Regions from separate parts of the Shewanella zhangzhouensis genome, predicted to be linked through region 1. Evidence: riboswitches for the same ligand, from Rfam matches in the RefSeq annotation. Region 1 holds a riboswitch; the other holds the start of a gene.
What was found. A riboswitch is a leader RNA that binds a small molecule or an ion and turns the genes downstream of it on or off. The one in region 1 is predicted to bind lysine.

Region 1 (5,403 bases):
AGAAGTGCGCCTGATTGAGGTGTACCATCAGCGCTTTGTGATGGCCGGCGCCAAGCTTACCGAAGCGCAGAAGACCCAAATCCGTGCCCTGAACGAAGAGCACTCCAAGCTGACCGATGAATTCCAGCAGCGCCTGCGTCGTCTGACCAAGGAAATTGCCGTAGTGGTTGACAGCGAAGCCGAGCTGGCCGGTCTGTCCGACAGTGCTATTCGTATGGCCGCCGCCGATGCCAAGGCCGCAGGCCATGACGGCAAGTTCCTGCTGTCTATCACCAACACCACCCGCCAGCCGGTGCTGGCACAGCTTGAAAACCGCGAGCTGCGTAAGCGGGTATTCGAAGCCTCTGCCAACCGTGGCCTTGAAGGCGAGAACGAAACAGCCTCTCTGGTTGCACGTCTGGCACAGCTTCGCGCCGAGCGCGCAGCCCTGCTGGGCTTTGACAACTGGGCCAGCTACCGTCTGGCGCCGCAAATGGCCGGCAGCCCTGAGGCCGTATATGAGCTCTTTGGCACCATGGTGCCAAAAGTCGTGGCCAACACCCGCAAAGAAGCTGCCGACATTCAGGCAATGATTGATAAAACCGGTGGCAATTTCGAGCTCAAGCCATGGGACTGGGCCTTCTACGCCGAAAAAGTGCGTCAGGAAAAATACGCCCTGGATGAAGAGAGCCTCAAGCCTTACTTCGAATTCAACCGTGTACTGGAAGATGGCGTGTTCTACACCATCAAAGAACTGTACGGCCTGACCATGAAGCCGCGCCCCGATCTGCCGGTGTACCACCCGGACGTGAAGGCCTATGAAATGTTTGATGAAGACGGCACCAGCCTCGCCATCTTCTACGCCGACTATTTTGCCCGCGACGGCAAGCGTGGCGGCGCCTGGAAGAGCTCCTTCGTGGACCAATCCGGCCTGCTGGGTAACAAGCCTGTGGTTGTGAACGTGATGAACATCAAGAAGGCACCGGACGGCGAGCCGACCTTTGTCAGCTACGATGAAGTGACCACTATGTTCCACGAAATGGGCCACGGCACCCACGGCATGCTGTCCAGGGTGAAATACCCAACACTGGCGGGCACCAAGGTTTCCCGCGACTTCGTTGAGTTCCCATCCACCTTCGAAGAAGACTGGGCTGCCCATCCCAAGGTGCTGGCCAACTACGCCCGTCACTACCAGACCGGTGAACCACTGCCCAAGCCATTGCTGGACAAGCTTCTGAAATCCCGCAGCTTCAACCAGGGCTTTGACACCCTGGAGTACATGGCCGCTGCCCTGGTGGATTTGGAATGGCACTCACTGAAAGCCGGTGACAGCCTCAAAGACGTTGCCAGCTTCGAAGCAGCAGCGCTCAAGAAGCACGGCGTGGACATTGAAGCCGTGCCGCCACGTTACCGCTCTACCTACTTCGCCCACGCCTTCCCGGGCGGCTACAGCGCCAGCTACTACGCCTATATGTGGTCTGAAATTCTGGCAGCCGACGCCTACGCCTACGTGCAAACCCAGGGCGGCCTGAACCGCGAGATAGGTATGAAGTACCGCAAGGCCATCCGTGAAGTGGGCAACAGCGTGCCGCCGATGGAAGCCTACATCAATTTCCGCGGTCAGGAACCGACCACCGACGGTCTGCTGGAGCGCCGCGGCCTGAAGTAAGCCGCAGCCTGAAATAAGCAACCTGAAATAAGCAGCGGCCTGATTTGGGCCGCGCTTTGGTAAGCGAAAGCTCAGCCACAAAAAAGCCGCTCAACTGAGCGGCTTTTTTATTGTTAAACGTCTTGCCAAATCACTGATACTCAGCCCTTACCGGCCTTGATTCTAAGACCTATCACTGCCAGCACAAAGAGGACTGAAGTCGTGCCAAATCCGGCCCACACCGACTCGGTAAAGCCCATCACCGTGTAACCCACCAAACTGATGACAGCCACAATCAGCGCGTAGGGCAGCTGAGTCACCACATGGTCGATATGATGGCAGCTGGCGCCGGTGGACGACAAAATCGTGGTATCCGAAATGGGCGAGCAGTGGTCACCAAATACAGCGCCAGCCAACACGGCGGCAAGCATTGGCAACATCATGGCGGTGTGGCTGCCCATGGCCATGTCGGCGGCAATCGGCAGCATAATGCCGAAGGTACCCCAGCTGGTACCGGTGGCAAAGGCGGTAAGCCCCGCGAGGATGAACATCGCCGCTGGCAGCAGCGCAAAAGGAATATTGCCGCTGGCAAGACTTGCCATAAACTTACCGGTTTCCAGCTCGCCGATAATGCCAGCAATGGTCCAGGCAAACAGCAGGATATAGATGGCAGGCACCATGGATCGGGCGCCCTGGGTGAGCGCTGTGATAATCAGCTTGCTCTCAACCTTTTGCATCATGGCCTGCACCAGCGTTACTCCCAGGCCCACCAGCGCACCGAAGAACAGCGAACCGCCCACATCGGTTTTCTCAAAAGCGCCAATCAGCGAAAACGGCAGCTTTTCGTCAGCGAGAGCCGAAGCGCCGCTTTGGATCATAAAAAACAGGGTGGCAAATACCAGGGTGCCGATGGGCACAAAGAGCCCCGCGATACGGCCGCTGTCAGCCTCCGGCAGATCGGCACTGGCGCCCGGTGGCGTGCCCTTGGATTCATCGTACAAATTACCGCGCATGGCGTTTTGCTCATGAGTCTTCATCGGGCCCACATCCAGCCCCATAAAGGCCACACACAGCAGCAGCAAGAGCGCGAAGATGGCGTAGAAGTTCATCGGGATCATCTGGATAAACACCGACAGATGGCCCGCATCAGCCATGCCGTGACTGGCGAGGATGCCGCCAATCAGCGCAATGATGTAGGCGCCCCAGCTGGAAACCGGTGAAATCACGCACACAGGCGCGGCGGTGGAGTCCAGCAGATAGGCGAGCTTGGCGCGGGAAATATAGTAACGGTCGGTCAGGGGACGGGAAATGGAGCCCACCACCAGACTGTTGAAGTAGTCGTCGATAAAGACCACGCAGCCCAAAAACATGGTCAGCAACTTGGCATCGCGCTTATTGCGGATGCGTTGTCTGGCCCAGTCGGCAAAGGCTCGGGCAGCACCGGATACGGTAATGAGGGCGGTGATCATCCCCAAAAGCAGCAAAAAGCCGAGAATATAGAGGTTCCAGCTATTGAGCGCGCCATCGCTCCACACCAGATTGGTAACCCGGTGGGCCAGAAATTCGCCACTGGCAAGGGGGGCAAAATCATTCAGCAGCAGCGCGCCGACCAGAATACCCAACCCAAGGGACAAGAGTACTTTGCGGGTCAGTACCGCCAGTACAATAGCCACAACCGGCGGCAGCAAGGAGAGCGCCGAGTCGGCATAACTTATCAATGTCATTGAAATATCTTCGCTTTAAACGAATGGAGGGCGACTGAACTGGTGGGAAACGGCAAAGATACCCAAAAACACCTGTCCTATCAGTAGCGCTCCATAGTAATTACTACCTCTGTCATCCCGACAGAAAATACTATGGCAGTGCCGTTTCTTTCGATAACGGCCCCAGCGGAAGGCGGTGATACACACATCCACTTCGGCGCCAATGCCCTTTCACAGCCCGTCAACGGCATCACCCTGTTGACTGTTACTGATGCTTGGCGCACCTCTACTCAGGACGCCTGTGTGCAGGCGTGCGGCACATAAAAACACAAGCGGCCCGGGGGAAGCTACCCCCAGGCCGCATATCGTGACCAAAATCACAAATTAAAGCAAGTCTATCAGCTTGGGCACGGCCTCAAACAGGTCTGCTTCCAGGGCATAATCCGCCACCTGGAAGATAGGCGCTTCGGGATCTTTGTTGATGGCGACAATCACCTTGGAGTCTTTCATACCCGCAAGATGCTGGATGGCACCTGAGATACCCACGGCAATGTACAGCTGAGGCGCCACAATCTTACCGGTTTGACCCACCTGCAGATCGTTGGGCACAAAACCTGCGTCAACCGCGGCGCGGGATGCACCCACGGCGGCGCCGAGTTTGTCGGCCAGTTTTTCCAGCAGGGCAAAGTTTTCACCGCTGCCCATGCCGCGGCCACCGGAAACGATAATACCGGCGTTACCCAGCTCAGGGCGCTCAGAAACAGTCAGCTCCTGGGATACAAAGGCACTCTTGGCAGTGAATACCTTGTCGATGGCTTCGATAGCAGCGCTGCCACCATTGCCGGCGGCATCGAAGGCACTTGGGCGAACCGTCATCACCTTCTTGTCATCGAGGCTCTCTACGGTTGCCATGGCGTTACCGGCATAGACAGGACGCACGAAGGTATTGGCATCAACCACGTTTACCACTTCAGACAACTGAGCCACATCGAGCAGTGCCGCAACCCGTGGCAGCGCATCTTTACCCGTGGAGCTGGCGGCAGCCAGAATATGGCTGTAGTTGCCAGCCAAATCCAGCATCAGTGCGGCCAGGTTTTCACCCAGATGCGCAGCATAGGCAGCATTGTCGGCAACCAGCACTTTGGCAACACCGTCGATGGCGGCAGCAGCGTCAGCAACAGCGCCACAGCTGTGACCGGCAACCAGCAGGTGAACCTCACCACCGATGGCCTTGGCGGCACTCACAACCTTGGCGGTATCCAGTTTCAGGCTGGCGTTATCATGTTCTGCAAGGACGAGAATGCTCATATCAGATCACCTTTGCTTCATTTTTCAGTTTTTCCACCAGCTCTTCGACAGAAGACACCTTGATACCAGCCTGACGGGTTGCAGGCGCAGCCACACTCAGCAGTTTTTGATGCTGTTTCAGGGTCACACCCAGATCGGCAGGGCTCACGGTATCCAGCGGTTTACGCTTGGCTTTCATGATATCGGGCAGTTTGGCGTAACGAGGCTCATTGAGGCGCAGGTCCGAGGTCACGATGGCTGGCATAGGCAGTTTGAGGGTTTGCAGGCCGCCGTCCACTTCGCGGGTCACCAGCAGCTCACCGCCTTCTACCACCACTTTGGAAGCAAATGTTGCCTGAGGGGCATCCATCAGCGCGGCCAACATCTGACCGGTTTGGTTGTTATCACCGTCGATGGACTGTTTACCCAGCAGCACCAGTTGTGCCTGCTCTTTGTCCTGTACGGCTTTTAAAATCTTGGCAATGGAAATGGCAGGCAGGTTGTCGTCGGTTTCGACATGAATGCCACGGTCAGCACCCAGGGCCATGGCAGTACGCATTTGCTCCTGTACTGCCTTGCTGCCCACGCTCACCACCACGATTTCGCTGGCATGACCCGCTTCTTTGAGGCGAACTGCTTCTTCAACGGCAATTTCACAAAAGGGGTTAATCGCCATCTTGAGGTTAGCCGTGTCCACGTCTGTGTTATCGGCCTTCACCCTCACTTTCACGTTGGCATCCACCACGCGCTTTACAGGCACCAGTATCTTCATAGGGTTTCCTTCCT
Region 2 (5,403 bases), 680 kb from region 1:
CGCCCACCTTGCCAAGGTATTCCACCATACCCGCTTTGGGGGCATGAAACTTACGATAGTTTTTCAGGAAACAACCATAGCGTTTCATGGGTTTGGGCAACACGGTTTCGGCAATCACACCACGATGGCTCAAATAGGCCAGAATACCTTCCGCATCTTCCAGCGCATCATCCAAATCTATGCGTTCCTGACTGCCAAGCTCCAGGGTTAATGCCGAGACTCTCACCCCAAGTTCACGACCATGACTGGAAGCCACCTCGGCCAATGTCCACCAGGGCACAAAGGCCGCTTCGTCCATGGCACCGCCAAAGCTGTTGGGAATGAGCAAGGTATAAGGTATTGAAAAATACTGGGCGGCGCTGCGTTCATATTCCGGGCAATACAGATGCTTGCATGACTTGGGGCCGGTATGCAGGTCGAGTACTATGTCGGCCCTGTGAGCCATGGATTGCAGCGTAACCGCAAGCCTGTGCCCTGTGGTCACCCCCCAGGGATTATTCAGTCTGCGGGCACATTCTTCCACCAGGGTGGCGCGAAACGCAGTGATAAGCGACTCGTCATCCAGATGGGCGTGCTCCTGATACCAGACCTCGATATTAAACCCATGATCCAGATACTCGCGGTTCCAATTGACCCCGGTAATGGGGTCGAAACGGCCGAGGGTAAACTCGCCACTTTTTTGGTTGATACCCAGTGGGTTTGCCAGCGGTACCAGACTGATATCCCCCAGAAGCTCGTAGTGCTCAAGGAGTTTCATCAGCTGATAGATCACTGCATTGCCCTGCACCTCTGCGCCATGGACATTGGCCTGAATATACACACTGGGGCCGGCCCCCTTGCCTTTAAAGCGATACACTGGCAAAGACAGTGGCTGACCCGCAGCCAGCTCACCGACCCGAACTTCGTGTTTATCGACGCGCATTATGCCTGACCTTCAAACAGGTTCTCGTGCAGCGCCTTCACGACCTGCGCCGCTTCACTCTCTGCTACCAGAACGCACAGGTTATGGGGGCTCGCGCCCTGACAAATCATCCGCACATTGTGGTTTTCGAGCACAGTAAACACCTGACGGCAAATCCCCGGCGTGCTGGCGATACGGTTACCAATAATGGCCACCAGCGCCAGATTGTCCTCGACCCGAACCCGGCAGTGCTGAGACAGTTCCTGCAGCAAGGCTTCACTGAGCAAACCGCTGCCGGTGGAGTCTGAGCCGGTTTTATCCAACGTCAGTGACACGTTTACTTCTGAGGTGGTGATAAGGTCCACCGAGATTTTATGACGCGCCAGAGTCGCAAAGGTCTCAGCCAGGAAACCGCGGGCATGGAGCATCTGCAGGCTGTGCAGGTTCAACAGCGTCTGATCGCGGCGCACGGCCACTGCGCGGTAAATAGGGGGATTTTCCACCTGATGGCGTATCCAGGTGCCGCCCTTTTCTGGTTCGCGGCTTGACCCTACAAACACCTGAATTTGCTGACGTACGGCCGGCAAAATCGTGGCAGGGTGCAATACCTTGGCACCGAAAGTGGCCATTTCGGCCGCTTCATTGAAGCTGATTTCGGCAATGGGTCTGGCGTTGGGAGCCAGGCGCGGGTCTGTGGTGTAAATACCGGCCACATCGGTCCAAATCTCTACAGCATCGGCACGCAGGGCCTCAGCCAGCAGGGCGGCAGAATAATCGCTGCCACCGCGACCCAGGGTGGTGGTGCGACCTTCTGCATCGGCACCGATAAAGCCCTGTGTTACCACTATGTCCCGTTCGAGCAATGGCTGCAGGAAATCCCTGGCCAGTGCCGCTATATCTTCAATCTGAGGTTCGGCGCGGCCGAAGTGGCTGTCGGTTCGCATGACCTGACGCACATCGAAACTGCTGCTCTTGGCACCCTGCTGCCTCAGTACCGCCGAGAACAGCAGCGCAGAGCATTGCTCTCCCATGGACAAGAGCTCGTCCATAATGGCTTTGCTGCGATTGAGGATGAGCGACTCGCTCAGTACAGAAATGCGCGATAACAGAGCATCCAGCGCGGCAGCCACATCCTGTGGGCGCTCCAGCTTATCGAGGATGGCATATTGAATTTGTGCAATCTGCTTGAGCAGTTGCAGGCGACGCTCATCGGTCACTGTGGCCTGGGTCAGCTCTACCAGCAAATTGGTCACACCGCTGGATGCACTGACTACCACCAAACGGGTAGCAGAATTGGCCAGCACTATGGCGGCACAGCGTGACATGGCATTGAAGTCGGCGACCGAGGTGCCACCGAATTTGGCTACAACAAGAGACATCAGCACACCTCCATCGACGGCGAGTGGAAGACAGCGACATTCAAGCTAAAACGGGTTTTCATGAGTAATCTCCGAACTGACTTCGTTCGAAGAGCCTGGTGCAAAGATACGGCACCCCAAAAGGAGGGAAAAGCGATCGTCACCAGAAGCTCTCCACCAAATAACAGGTGACAATCGTCAGGATTCAGCCTGAACGACCGACAAAACGCACTCAAGCACGTGGTTTTGCCTCGGCGCCAATCTCCCTCACAGGTCGTCTTCGGAGTGATTGCTCCTCAAACCTGCTACCTAGTTGACGCTCCTCTTCTGTGCCTTCCGCGGGGAAGGGACGAAAAAAGTAGCAATAAAGCGGTATTCAAGTCAATGCGAAATTATGCAAGTTGAAAAAATGCTGTGTTCACAGAAACTGGAATCCCAATGATGTCATACCCTCTGCCCTGTCGGTTGGTACCACCTCAGGCAATTCATGCACCAGCCGAACCCGGGAGCGGAAGGACCCCAGCTTCTTGGGTTCGCTGTCCATTCGACAGGGAAGCAACATCAGCTCGTCCCGCATCACATAATAGAGCGCATTTTGCCGGTATTTATGAGCCAAACGAACGCTGTCGTCAGGTTCCATAAACACAGCCCAACTTTTTTCCATGTGGGATAACTGCTCATTGGTGCCGACCAGGGCACGATAAGGCACGCCCAAGGCTTCTATATCCCTTAACAGTTGCCGGTCAAGCAAACGGTTTTGGCAGGCATCCAGGAGCTCACCCATGGGGTTAAAGGCCGTGATAATGGCAAAGTGTGCGTGGGGAGAAAGGTGTTGAGTCAACAAGAAACTTGCCGACTGATAGATGTTCCAAAGCTGCTGTGAATGATTTTCCATGTCAGTGATAATCATGCAAAAGAACCTGAGATAGTTTAGCAGACTCAGTTACGCTGCCTAGCCTTGTGAGCTGGATCTCATTCCGACCATCATCGGTTCATATATTTTTCAATAACATAAGCAATATTAATGATAATTAATCGGCGACTACAAAGGATTTGTTAACATTTCAATTGTTAACAAATGCCTAAAACGAGTACAATTGACAGCGTTAGCCATCCAAATCATTCAGCCGTTCATTTGATACAGGCTGTTACAAATTTTCCGCTGATGTCAGTAACTTGGCTAAACAACTGTACAAAATGTGATCCATATTCAATTTAACATTTATACTTTGAAAAAAAATAACGACTTGGGAACTTCAGCAAGTAGTTTTTTATCGAAGTGAGTACAGTTCGCGCTTCCCTTTGAGGGAGGATTATTGAACTAGTCGTAGAGTGTGCCCCAAGGCGTTGTCTCTTTACCTCCTCAGGTTATTTGGGTCTTGCCGGAATAAAAAAGCAGGGCCTGGCTGACAGTCAGCCGACACACCCGATTAGCACAGATTTGTTTTAAATTTAGGTACTTGATTATGCAAAATCCGCACATTCTGATCGTAGAAGACGAAGCCGTTACCCGTAATACATTAAGAAGTATTTTTGAGGCCGAGGGATATGTGGTGACTGAGGCCAACGATGGCGCAGAAATGCATAAAGCCTTGCAGGAAAATAAAATCAACTTGGTGGTGATGGATATCAACCTGCCAGGTAAAAACGGGCTGTTGTTGGCACGTGAACTGCGTGAAATCAACAACATTGGCCTGATTTTCCTGACTGGCCGTGACAACGAAGTGGACAAGATCCTGGGTCTTGAAATTGGCGCGGACGATTATATTACCAAGCCGTTCAACCCACGTGAGCTGACCATTCGTGCCCGTAACCTTCTGACTCGCGTCAATAGCGCTGGCGCCGAAGTCGAAGAAAGAGCCGCGGTCGAGGTTTATCGTTTCAATGACTGGAGCCTGGAAATCAACAGCCGCTCTCTGGTCAGCCCAACCGGTGAGTCTTATAAACTGCCACGCAGCGAATTCCGTGCCATGCTGCACTTCGTTGAAAACCCAGGCAAGATCCTGAGCCGCGCCGATCTGTTGATGAAGATGACCGGCCGTGAACTCAAGCCACATGACCGTACCGTAGACGTGACTATCCGCCGTATCCGTAAGCACTTCGAAAGCCAGCCGGACACGCCAGAAATCATCGCCACCATCCACGGTGAAGGCTATCGCTTCTGCGGTAACCTGGACGAATAAGGGTTAACCCTTCTTTAAAAAGCCAATCTTCGGATTGGCTTTTTTTATTATATTTTCCGAAAGATACAAGCCTCTGCGCTGTTCCGGCACATGTTCGTAAAGCCAATAACGCCGTACAAAAAAGGCCTGTCGATGACAGGCCTTTTTATTAGGGTTGGAGTTCAGCCATCGCTCAGCGCTTAAGCTCGCTGTCGAGGAAATCTGCCAGGGTGCGATACAGGTGGGTACGCACCTTCTCACCGCGCATCGAGTGCTTGGAGCCGGGGTAATCCACCATACGGAACAGCTTGCCTTCGTCCTGTAGCGCCTTGTAAACCCGGGTCGAGTTTTCAAACAGCACGTTATCATCCGCCATACCGTGGTACATCAAAAGCCCACCCTGATAGCCGCCCACATGGGGGAACACGCTCGCCTTGTCGTAACCCTCGCCGTTGCGCTCCGGATGACCCATATAGCGCTCGGTGTAATGAGTATCGTACAGGCGCCAGTCGGTCACAGGGGCGCCGGAAATCGCCGCTTTAAAGTGGCTTGGCGCCTTAAAGAGACTCATCAGCGCCATGTAACCGCCATAGCTGTGGCCGTAAATCGCCACCTTATCCCCTGCCACAAAGGGCAGCGTGCGCAGGTAATCCACCCCGGCCATCTGGTCACGAACCTCGGCATCACCGAGGTTTTGGTAAATTACATACTCGAACTTGGTGCCGCGGTGGGCCGAGCCGCGGTTATCCAGTTGAAACACCAGATAATCCTGTTGCAGCAGATACTGGGTAAAGTAGTCCTGCTCGCTCCAGCTGTTGGTCACCAGCTGCGCATGGGGACCGCCATATACCCGCACCACGACAGGATACTTTTTACTGGCATCGAAATTCACTGGCTTGAACAGGCGGTAATGCAGCGCCTGACCATCGTCGGCCTTCAGAGTACCAAACTCCGGCAGCTGCCACAGACCGGCAAAGGGATA

Region 2: linked by a shared signal. The riboswitch ahead of lysC (lysine-sensitive aspartokinase 3) and the one ahead of K0H63_RS06375 (Na+/H+ antiporter NhaC family protein) in region 1 are both predicted to bind lysine.

The regions. Positions count from the first base shown of each region.
Region 1 covers NZ_CP080414.1:1,474,280-1,479,682, reverse strand. Annotated here, with positions in the region: gene K0H63_RS06380 (M3 family metallopeptidase) at 1-1,648, shown strand, start outside; gene K0H63_RS06375 (Na+/H+ antiporter NhaC family protein) at 1,789-3,351, opposite strand; lysine riboswitch at 3,428-3,627, opposite strand; gene K0H63_RS06370 (electron transfer flavoprotein subunit alpha/FixB family protein) at 3,715-4,638, opposite strand; gene K0H63_RS06365 (electron transfer flavoprotein subunit beta/FixA family protein) at 4,640-5,389, opposite strand.
Region 2 covers NZ_CP080414.1:791,792-797,194, reverse strand. Annotated here, with positions in the region: gene K0H63_RS03405 (succinylglutamate desuccinylase/aspartoacylase family protein) at 1-922, opposite strand, end outside; gene lysC (lysine-sensitive aspartokinase 3) at 922-2,280, opposite strand; lysine riboswitch at 2,419-2,594, opposite strand; gene K0H63_RS03395 (DUF3293 domain-containing protein) at 2,678-3,169, opposite strand; gene arcA (two-component system response regulator ArcA) at 3,726-4,442, shown strand; gene K0H63_RS03385 (S9 family peptidase) at 4,615-5,403, opposite strand, start outside.